Regions from separate parts of the Streptomyces sp. NPDC094143 genome, predicted to be linked through region 3. Evidence: riboswitches for the same ligand, from Rfam matches in the RefSeq annotation. Region 3 holds a riboswitch; each other region holds the start of a gene.
The links. A riboswitch is a leader RNA that binds a small molecule or an ion and turns the genes downstream of it on or off. The one in region 3 is predicted to bind cobalamin.
Positions count from the first base shown of each region.

Region 1 (3,322 bases), on a different contig from region 3:
GGGTCGGCTGTGGCACCCCCCACCAATCCCCGTGCGACCACGGGGAGTTCGGGCTGCGGCAAAGAACTTCCCACCTGCATGAGACGAGGACGAGTGCTGCTAGCGGGCCGCTACCGGCTGGATGTTGAGATCGGGCGCGGTGGAATGGGAGAGGTCTGGCGGGCGTACGACGAGACGCTCGCCCGAGCGGTGGCCGTCAAGCTGCTGCTGCCCCAGGACACCGACGCCACGGCGGCCTCCCGGTTCCGCCTGGAGGCCCAGACCGCCGGGCGTCTCAACCACCCGAACCTGGTCGGCGTGCTCGACTTCGGCGAGTACGACAACCGGCTGTACCTGGTGATGGAGCTGGTCGAGGGCGACAGCCTCGCCGGGGTGCTCGCCGCGTCGGGCGCACTCCCGGCCGGCCGGGTGGCCGACCTCGCCGCCCAGGCCGCCGCGGGGCTCGCCGCCGCGCACGGGCAGGGCATCGTGCACCGCGACATCAAGCCCGCCAACCTCCTGCTGGACCACCACGGCACCCTGAAGATCGGCGACTTCGGCATCGCCCGCTTCCTCGACGACCCCGGCGCCGCGCTCACCGCGACCGGGCAGATCGTCGGCACCGGCCTCTACCTCGCGCCGGAGCGCGCCCTCGGGCAGCCGGCCGGCCCCGCCTCCGACATGTACTCGCTGGGCTGCGTGCTCTACCAGCTGCTCAGCGGCCGCCCGCCGTTCCAGGCCGACACCGCCGTCGCGCTCCTGCACCAGCATCTCGACGCCGCGCCCGTGCCGCCCCGCGAACTCGGCGTCGCCGGTCTCCCGCCGGCGTTCGAGAACTACCTGCTGGGACTGCTCGCCAAGCAGCCCGAGGACCGGCCGTCGGCCCAGCAGGCCGCCGAGTGGTTCGCCGGCGGCGCCTGGCAGGGGCGGCCCGAGCCGCTGCCGGAAGCCACGCCCCCGACGGCCTCCCCGGTCCCGTCCCCGGCGCCGGCGGCCTACCCGCGGGCCGGGACCGGCGCCCCGGCCACATACGCGCTGCCCACCGGGTCGCGCACCGCCCCGGGCGGGCGGGCCCGCCGCGCGGCACCGCGGGGCGGCCCGGGCGGCGGTCCGCAGGGCGGAGCGGGCAGCCGTGCGCAGGGCGGTCCGGGCAGCCGTGCGCAGGGCGGTCCGGGCAGCCGTGCGCGGGGCGGCTCGGACGGCCGGTCGCGCCTGGCCGTCACGGCCGCCGCCGCGGCTCTCTTCCTCGCGGCGATGTACCTCGGCATGGTGTGGTTCGCGCCCGAGGACACCGCGACGAAGGGCACCGAACCCGACGCCTCGCCGTCGGCGAGCAGTCCGGCGGCCTCCGCGGAGCCGAGGTCGGGAGCCTCCGCCGGTCCGGTCACGTCCACCGCGGGCACCGGCGTGACGCCGGCCGTCGGCACCGTGGGCGATGTCACCCCGTCTTCCGAGGCGCCCGCCGCCCCGGGCCCGGCCGAGCCGACGCCCGGCCCGTCGAGCCCGGCGCGGGAGCCGGGCGCGGGCGGCGCGGAGCAGGTGGAGCAGCCGGGGCAGCGGCCTCCCCACGTCCCCGCGGACGGCGGGGAGGACGAGGACGACGAGGGCGAGGACTGAGCGGGCCTGCGCCGGTGCGCGAGCGGGCGCCCCCTCGCGCGCCCCCTGGGGCGGCTTGTCATCGCCCTGATCCCGGCCTTATTGTCACCACGCCTTGGTGAACGGGAAATCCGGTGTGATGCCGGTGCGGCCCTCGCCACTGTGAATCGGGAAGTCCGGCTCCGGCCCTCGCGGGCAGCCACTGGGTCCTCGTGACCCGGGAAGGCGGAGTTCGGGCGGTGGTACCCGTCAGCCAGGAGACCGGCCAAGGCGCGTCAACCATCCACGAGGTGCTGGAGAGGGTCTGCTGAGCCATGCACATAGCCGAGGGTTTTCTGCCTCCGGTGCACGCGGCCGCCTGGGGCGTCGCGTCGGCGCCGTTCGTCGTCCACGGAGTCCGGTCACTCACCCGTGAGGTGCGCGAGCACCCCGAGAGCACCCTGCTCCTCGGTGCCTCCGGCGCCTTCACCTTCGTCCTGTCGGCCCTGAAGCTGCCGTCCGTCACCGGAAGTTGCTCCCATCCCACGGGCACCGGCCTGGGGGCCATGCTGTTCCGGCCGCCCGTCATGGCGGTGCTGGGCACCATCACCCTGCTCTTCCAGGCGCTGCTGCTGGCGCACGGCGGGCTGACCACGCTCGGCGCCAACGTCTTCTCCATGGCGATCGTCGGGCCCTGGGCCGGCTACGCCGTCTACCGGCTGCTGCGCCGGTACGACGTGCCGCTCATGGTGACCGTGTTCTGCGGGGCGTTCGTCGCCGACCTGTCCACCTACTGCGTCACCAGCGTGCAGCTGGCGCTCGCCTTCCCCGACCCGGGCAGCGGGTTCCTGGGCGCGCTGGGCAAGTTCGGGTCCATCTTCGCCGTCACCCAGATCCCGCTCGCGGTCAGCGAAGGGCTGCTGACGGTGCTCGTGATGCGGCTGCTGGTGCAGTCCAGCAAGGGCGAACTGACCCGGCTCGGCGTGCTGTCCGGCGCGAAGAGCGCTCGGACCGAGTCGGAGGCGGTGGCGCGATGAGCCGGAACACGAAGATCAACCTGCTGCTGCTGCTCGTCGTGGCCGCCCTCGCGGTGCTGCCCCTGGCCCTCGGCCTCGGTGACCACAAGGAGGAGCCGTTCGCGGGCGCGGACGGTGAGGCGGAGTCCGCGATCACCGAGATCGAGCCGGGCTACGAGCCGTGGTTCTCCCCGCTGTACGAACCGCCGTCCGGGGAGATCGAGTCGGCCCTGTTCTCCCTCCAGGCCGCTCTCGGCGCCGGTGTCCTCGCCTACTACTTCGGCCTGCGCCGCGGGCGCCGGCAGGGCGAACAGCGCGCGCTGGAGCGGGAAGCCGGGAGCGCGCCCGCCGGCGCGGCCGGGAAGTCCGCCGACGGTCAGGGCTGAACCCGGGTGCTGCCGATCGACGTGGCGGCGCACAGCAGTCGCTGGCGCCGTCGTCACCCCGTGGACAAGGCCGTGCTCGGGCTCGGTCTCACCGTGCTCGCGATCTCGCTGCCGCCCTGGCCGGGCGCGGCGCTGGTGCTGGTGACGGCCCTGGCGCTGCTGCTGGGGCCGGCGGGCGTGCCGGGCCGGCGGCTGTGGCGGGCCTACCGGGTGCCGCTGGGCTTCTGCGTGACCGGCGCGCTCCCGCTGCTCGTCCGGATCGGCGGCCCTGACGGTTTCGTCTCCCTCGCCGGTGACGGGCCCGTCCGGGCCGGGGAGTTGCTGCTGCGCACCTCGGCGGCCTCCCTGGGCGTGCTGCTGTTCGCC
Region 1 covers NZ_JBEOTZ010000004.1:164,555-167,876, forward strand. Annotated here, with positions in the region: gene ABTZ58_RS07295 (serine/threonine-protein kinase) at 79-1,596, shown strand; cobalamin riboswitch at 1,675-1,859, shown strand; gene ABTZ58_RS07300 (energy-coupling factor ABC transporter permease) at 1,890-2,591, shown strand; gene ABTZ58_RS07305 (energy-coupling factor ABC transporter substrate-binding protein) at 2,588-2,956, shown strand; gene cbiQ (cobalt ECF transporter T component CbiQ) at 2,963-3,322, shown strand, end outside.
Region 1: another riboswitch for cobalamin. It lies ahead of ABTZ58_RS07300 (energy-coupling factor ABC transporter permease); the one in region 3 lies ahead of ABTZ58_RS39020 (ABC transporter substrate-binding protein).

Region 2 (3,322 bases), on a different contig from region 3:
CGGACACCCCGAGCGCGGCCGCCGCGTCCCGCCCGAAGGCGAAGGCGTCGAGGGTACGGGCGTACGCGAGGCACACCACCAGGGCCACGGCCAGCACGGCCAGGCACAGCCACACGTCGGTCCAGCCGACGCCGCCGAGGGAGCCGAGGAGCCAGAACAGCACACCCCGGGTCGTCTCGGCGTCGGCGGAGGTCATCACCACGAAGGACGTGAGCGCCGAGAACAGCTGCATGGCGGCGACCCCGGCGAGGACCACCCGGTCGGTGGTGCCGCCCAGGGTGTGGCTGAGCAGCAGGACCAGCGCGAAGGAGACCAGGGCCCCGAGGAAGGCGCCCGCGGAGACGGAGACGGCGCCGCCGCCCGCGCCGAGCACGACCACGAGCACCGCGCCGGTGGAGGCGCCCGAGGAGACCCCCAGCACGAAGGGGTCGGCGAGCGGGTTGCGCAGCAGCGACTGCATCACCGCCCCGCACACGGCGAGTCCGGCCCCGCACACGGCGGCGAGCAGGGTGCGCGGCAGCCGCAGCTGCCAGACGATGCCGGCCCGGATCGGCGTCAGGTCCGAGTCGCCGAGGCCGAGATGGGCGGCCACCACGGACCACACGTCACCGACCCCGATGTCGGCGGGGCCGATGGTGATGGCGACGGCGAGGGAGGCGGCGAGCGCGACGACCCCGGCTGCTCCCAGCGCGAGCCCGGTCCGGCGGTGGGGCCGGACCCCGGCGTCCGCGAGACCCTTGGCGGTCACTTCACCAGCCCGAAGCGGCGCAGCCCGGCGGCGACCTGCTCCACGCCCTCGACCGTGCGGATGGTCGGGTTCATGGCCTGCCCGCTGAGCAGCACGTACCGCTTGTGCCGGACCGCGTCCATGTTCTTCGTGGCCGGGTTGGACTCCAGGAAGGCGATCTTCTTCGCGGCCGACTCGGCGGTCTGCGACTTGCGGGTCAGATCGCCGATGACGAGGACGTCGGGGTCGCGGTCGGCGACCGTCTCCCAGTTGATCTGCGGCCACTCCTCGTGCGTGTCGTCGAAGACGTTCTTCGCGCCGAGGGAGCGGGTGATGATGCCGGGCGCACCGCAGCAGCCCGCCATGTAGGGCGACTCGGAGTTGGCGAACCAGTACAGGAGGGTGACGTCGGAGGCGTCGACGCCCGCGGTGGCCTTGGCCATGCGCTGCCGGAGGGAGGCCACCAGGGCGTCACCGCGCTCCTTCACCCCGAAGACCGCCGCGAGGTCCCGCACTTCGCCGTAGACGGCGTCCATGCCGAGCGCCTTGGTGCGAGCGCCGTCGCCGCCGCCGGAGTTGTCCTCCCCGGCGCAGTCGGCCGGGGAGACGTACGTGGGCACGCCGAGCTTCTCGAACTGTTCGCGGGTGGCGACTCCGCCCTGGCCGAGGGTGGAGACGAAGGAGGCGGTGACGAAGTCCGGGCCGGCGTCCAGGACCCGTTCGAAGGAGGGGTTGCCGTCGGCGATGCGCGGCACCGTCGCGTCGGCCTTCTCCAGCCCCTTCATCACGGGGTCGGTCCAGGTGGCGGTGCCCGCGAGGCGGTCGGCGAGGCCGAGGGAGAGCAGGATCTCCGTGGTGCCCTGGTTGAGGGAGACGGCGTGCCGGGGCGGGGCCTGGACGCGTACCTCGTGGCCGCAGTTGACGAGGGTGACGGCGGCGGCCTTCGCGTCGGCGGGCCTCGCGTCGCCACAGCCGGTCAGGAGGAGGGAGCCGGCCGCGAGCAGCACGGCGGCACGGGCGGGTGGGGCGAGGGGCACGGGAACCAGTCCTCAGTCGTCGAGGGCCCGATCGCGGAGCCCGGTCGTACGGTGCTCCCCCGCCGCGCACCGGCCGCGGGGGCCGCCAGCAGGTCTTCGGACTCGGGTTCACCCGGATCGGAGCGCCTTCCCGGACGTCCGTGCAGGAGTCCAGTGGCCGAGGCCCCGCCCGTCCCCCTCACCGCTGCGCGTCAGTTCCGGATTTCCACCGGATTCCCTGACCCACGTACATGGGTTCGACTGGCCTCGGCAAGCTATCACGGCGGCTTCCGGGGAATCACCGCGCGCCCCGCGTCGTTGCCCGGACAGCAGTTCAGCCACGACGTTCCGAGGAGGCCGCCGGTGTACGGCGACGAGGCAACGGTCCGCAGGATTCTCAACGACCTCGGCGACACCTGGGCCGTGGTGGGCCTGTCGTCGAACCGGCAGCGCGCGGCGTACGGCGTCGCGGCCGTGCTCCAGCGCTTCGGCAAGCGAGTCGTGCCGGTACACCCGAAGGCCGAGACGGTGCACGGCGAGCAGGGGTACGCGAGCCTGGCGGACATCCCCTTCGGCGTGGACGTCGTGGACGTCTTCGTCAACAGCGAGCTGGCCGGAGCCGTCGCGGACGAGGCGGTCGCCAAGGGCGCGAAGGGCGTCTGGTTCCAGCTGGGCGTCGTCGACGAGGCGGCGTACGAGCGGACCCGCGCCGCGGGCCTGGAGATGGTGATGGACCGCTGCCCGGCGATCGAGATCCCACGACTCGGGCGGTGACCGCGTCTCGGATGGCGACCGCGTCTCGGATGGCGACCGCACACGGACGATGACCCCGCTCGGGCGATGACCGCAACCCGGGCCGGTGACCGTCACGGCTCCCCGTCGCCGGGCGGGGAAGCGGTGCCCCCCGTCCGGCCGTCGCGCGGGTGCCCGCGCGCTGACACCGGCTCCATAATGAGCGGCATGGCCTACCCCCCCGCCGCCCGTCAACTCCGGCGCCCCGCAACGCTTCCCGGTCGTCGTCGTGGGCGCCGGACCCGCCGGTCTGACCGTCGGCAACATCCTGCGCGCCGCCGGGGTGGACTGCCTGGTGCTGGAGACCGAGACCCGGGAGTTCATCGAACAGCGGCCCCGGGCCGGGGTCATCGAGGAATGGGCCGTACGGGGCCTGGAGAAGCGTGGCCTCGCCCGCAACCTGCTGGACCGGGCGGAGCTGCACACCGCGTGCGAGTTCCGCTTCGACGGGGAGCGCTACCGCTTCTCCTACGGCGAGCTGACGGGCAGCCATCACTTCGTCTACCCGCAGCCGCTGCTGGTGACGGACCTGGTCCGCGAGTACGCCGACGTGCGCGGCGGCCGGATCCGCTTCGGCGTCCGGGACGTACGGCTCCACGACCTCGACTCCGACCGGCCCTCGGTGTCCTACGTCTGCCCAGACACGGGTGAACGGCAGGTCGTGCGGACCGAGTTCGTCGCCGGGTGCGACGGGGCCCGCGGGGTGAGCAGGGCGTCCCTGCCGCCGGAGCGGGTGCGCATCGCCCGGCACGACTACGGCATCGGCTGGCTGGCGCTGCTCGCCGAG
Region 2 covers NZ_JBEOTZ010000016.1:109,819-113,140, forward strand. Annotated here, with positions in the region: gene ABTZ58_RS21405 (FecCD family ABC transporter permease) at 1-748, opposite strand, end outside; gene ABTZ58_RS21410 (ABC transporter substrate-binding protein) at 745-1,764, opposite strand; cobalamin riboswitch at 1,835-2,024, opposite strand; gene ABTZ58_RS21415 (CoA-binding protein) at 2,107-2,517, shown strand; partial or broken gene ABTZ58_RS21420 (4-hydroxybenzoate 3-monooxygenase) at 2,747-3,322, shown strand, end outside.
Region 2: another riboswitch for cobalamin. It lies ahead of ABTZ58_RS21410 (ABC transporter substrate-binding protein); the one in region 3 lies ahead of ABTZ58_RS39020 (ABC transporter substrate-binding protein).

Region 3 (3,322 bases):
CCTACCTCGTGCACGGCGTGGACGACGAGCGCCGGCCCGTGTTCCTGTCGGCGGGCAACGCGGCGCTCAACGCGGGGATGGCGGTGGGGCCGGTGGTGGCGGGGCCATTCGTGCTGTCCTCTCCGGGCTGGCTGTTCGTGGCCGTCACAGCGCTGTTCGTCCTGGTCACCGCGGGCCACGCCCGCCTCCCTGACCTCAAGGCCGGTCAAGAGCCGGGTCCGGAGCCAGGCGCAGGCGCGCGGGGGTTGCTCGCCGGAGTGGCGGTGTTGCCCTTCGCCGCCAACGCGCTCGCTTTCTACCTGTACTTCCACTTCCAGCACTTCCTGGCGGTGTACGCCGTCGAGCGGGCGTCCAGCGCGTTCTACAGCCTGGTCCTGCTGCTCTGCTTCACCCTGGTCATCGTCGTCCAGCCCTTGGCGTCCGGTCTGATCCGGCGCATGCCCTATGCGACGGCCCTCACGGTCGGCTTCACGGGCCTGGCGGCCGGGCTGGCCGTGCTGGCGGTCGGCACCCGGCCGGCCCTGCTGGCGGGCGGAACCCTGATCACTCTGGGTGACATTGTCCTCTTCTTGAAGAACGACCTGGAGGCACTGCGCCGCAGCCGGCGCTCGGACGCCGTGGTCTTCGGCCAGCAGCGGCTGGCCGCGGGACTCGGTGCCTGTGCCAGCGGAGTACTGGGCGGGCAGCTCTACAGGCTCACCGGCCACGCCGGAAACGACGGCTGGTTCTGGCTGCTGGCCGCCGTGCAGTGCCTGCTGCTTCCCGCCGCACTGCTGGCGTTCCGCGACCGCACACCGCACTGCCACCCGCACGATGACGACGAAGGAGCACTGAAGCCGCATGACACGGACGGGCGGGTTCCAGGACGATGACTTCTGGACCGAGTTTTACGACTTCCTCTTCTCCGAACAGCGCTACGCGCAGGCCGAGGACCTCCTCAACACCTCTCCCCTGCTGGCCTTCCCCGCAGGCGCCCGGGTGCTGGACCTGTGCTGCGGCCCCGGTGTGTTCACTGTTCCGCTCGCCCGCCGCGGCCACGACGTCACCGGGGTCGACCTGAGCCCCGCCATGCTGGACCGGGCGCGCAAACGGTCGGCCGACGCAGGCGAGCGGGTCACTTATGTACAGGCCGACGCACGCGCATACGAGGCGCCCGGCTGCTTCGACGTCGTCCTCAACATGTTCACCTCCTTCGGCTACTTCGAGGATCCGGCCGATAACGCCCACGTACTGCGCACCATGTACACCTGCCTGGCCCCCGGCGGGATCCTGGTCCTGGACCTGGCCGGCAAGGAACTGCTGGCCCGCAAGGTCACCCCGCCGAAGGTGGTGCAGCGGGGTGAGGACCTGATGGTGCAGACCGACACCGTGCTGGACGACTGGGCGAGGTTGCGCAGCGACTGGGTCCTGGTCCGGGGCGAGCGGATCACGCGGGCCAGCCTGGTGTGGTTCGTGTACAGCGCAGTCGAGTTGCGGCGGATGGTCGAGGAGGCGGGATTCAGCCGGGTGGAGGTCTTCGGCGGCTTCGACGGCCGCCCCTACGACGAGAACGCCGAACGGCTGATACTGCGGGCAGTGCGCGAGGCGTGAAGGCCGCGCAGGGGCGCTCGGGCATGTTCGCACGCCCTTTTGGCCGCTTGTCGGCAGACCGTAGTATCAGCGGGTCATCACCGCGACGGGAGACAGGAAGCCGGTGCGAATCCGGCACGGTCCCGCCACTGTGACCGGGGAGTGCACCCTTCAACACGCCACTGCGTGCCGCGCGGGAAGGCAAAGGGGAGCGTCGATCCGGGAGTCAGGACACTGGCCTGTCGCGGGCCCGTTCCGAGGAGCGCGGACTCCCCAGGAGGCTTCACGTGTACGACGGCACGTCCCGTCCCCCGCTGTTCACCCCTGCCCGCCGACGCCGTGCCCTGCGCGCGACGGCCGCGGCCGTGGCACTGTCGGCGTCACTGCTGACCGCCGGCTGCGGATCGTCTCAAGACACCGCCCAGGACACGAAAGCCACGGCCCCGGCGGCCGGCGGCTTCCCCGTCACCGTCGACAACTGCGGCGTGAAGACGACGTACGACAAGGCGCCCGAGCGTGTCGTCACCATCCACCAGCACCCGGCGGAACTCATGCTCTCCCTGGGCCTGAAGGACCGCATGGTCGGCACCGCCTTCCCCGACTCCGCCGTCCTGCCCGAGCTGAAGAGGGATTACGAGTCCATCCCCGAATTGGCGAAGAAGGAGCCGTCCTTCGAGACCGTCCTGGAGGCCGAGCCGGACCTCGTCTACGGCGGCTACGGCAGCGCCTTCGCCGAGCACGAGGGCCGCTCCCGCGAGGCGTTCGCCGACGCCGGCATCGACACGCACCTCAACGGCGAGTACTGCGGTAAGAAGCGCGTGACGATGCAGGACACCTACGACGAGGTCCGCAGCGTCGGCAAGGTTTTCGGCGTACCCGACCGCGCGAACAGACTAATCGCCGACCTTCAGGCACGGGTCGACAAAGCCACCAGCGCCGTCAAGGGCAAGCCCCAGGTGTCCGTGTTCGTCTACGACAGCGGCGACAAGACCGCCTTCACCGCGGGCGGCAAGAGCCTGGGCACCGAACTGATCCGTCTGGGCGGCGGCCGAAACGTCTTCGCCGATCTCGACGCCGTCTTCGGTGACGTCTCCTGGGAGCAGGTCGTCGAGCGCAGACCAGAAGTCATCGCGATCTACGACTATGCGGGCGCCGGAAGCGTCGAGCAGAAGAAGAAGTTCTTGCTCGCTCAGCCCGCTCTGAAGGACGTGCCCGCCATCAGGAACAAGCGGTTCGTCGTGCTGCCGCTGACCGCGACGCTGGTGGGCGTGCGGTCCGCCTACGCGGTGGAGGACCTGGCGCGCGGCATCCATCCCGAGAGCTTCGCGTGAGGGCCCCGGTCACCGAGACCGCCGCCGGGCGGGCCGTGCGACCGGAGAAGTGGGACAACAGGCGGGTCGGTCCGGCCGGTTTCACCGTCACGCTCGTCGTCCTGGCCGTCCTGCTGGTGGTCTCCGCCACGGCGGGCTTGGCGATCGGTTCGGTTCAGGTGCCGCCCGGCCAGGTGTGGGGCATCGCGACGCACGCGCTGGGCGCCGACTGGGTGGAGCCGGACTGGTCGCGGGCGCGGGAGACCATCGTGCTGGACGTCCGCGTGCCACGCGTCCTTCTCGGGGCCGTGGCCGGCGCCGGACTCGCGGTCGTGGGCAGCGCCCTGCAGGCTCTGATCCGCAACCCGCTCGCCGAGCCCTACCTGCTCGGCGTCTCCTCCGGGGCATCGCTGGGCGCCGTCGTGGTGATCGTCTTCGGCGTT
Region 3 covers NZ_JBEOTZ010000079.1:7,417-10,738, forward strand. Annotated here, with positions in the region: gene ABTZ58_RS39010 (MDR family MFS transporter) at 1-872, shown strand, start outside; gene ABTZ58_RS39015 (class I SAM-dependent methyltransferase) at 841-1,590, shown strand; cobalamin riboswitch at 1,645-1,826, shown strand; gene ABTZ58_RS39020 (ABC transporter substrate-binding protein) at 1,857-2,900, shown strand; gene ABTZ58_RS39025 (FecCD family ABC transporter permease) at 2,897-3,322, shown strand, end outside.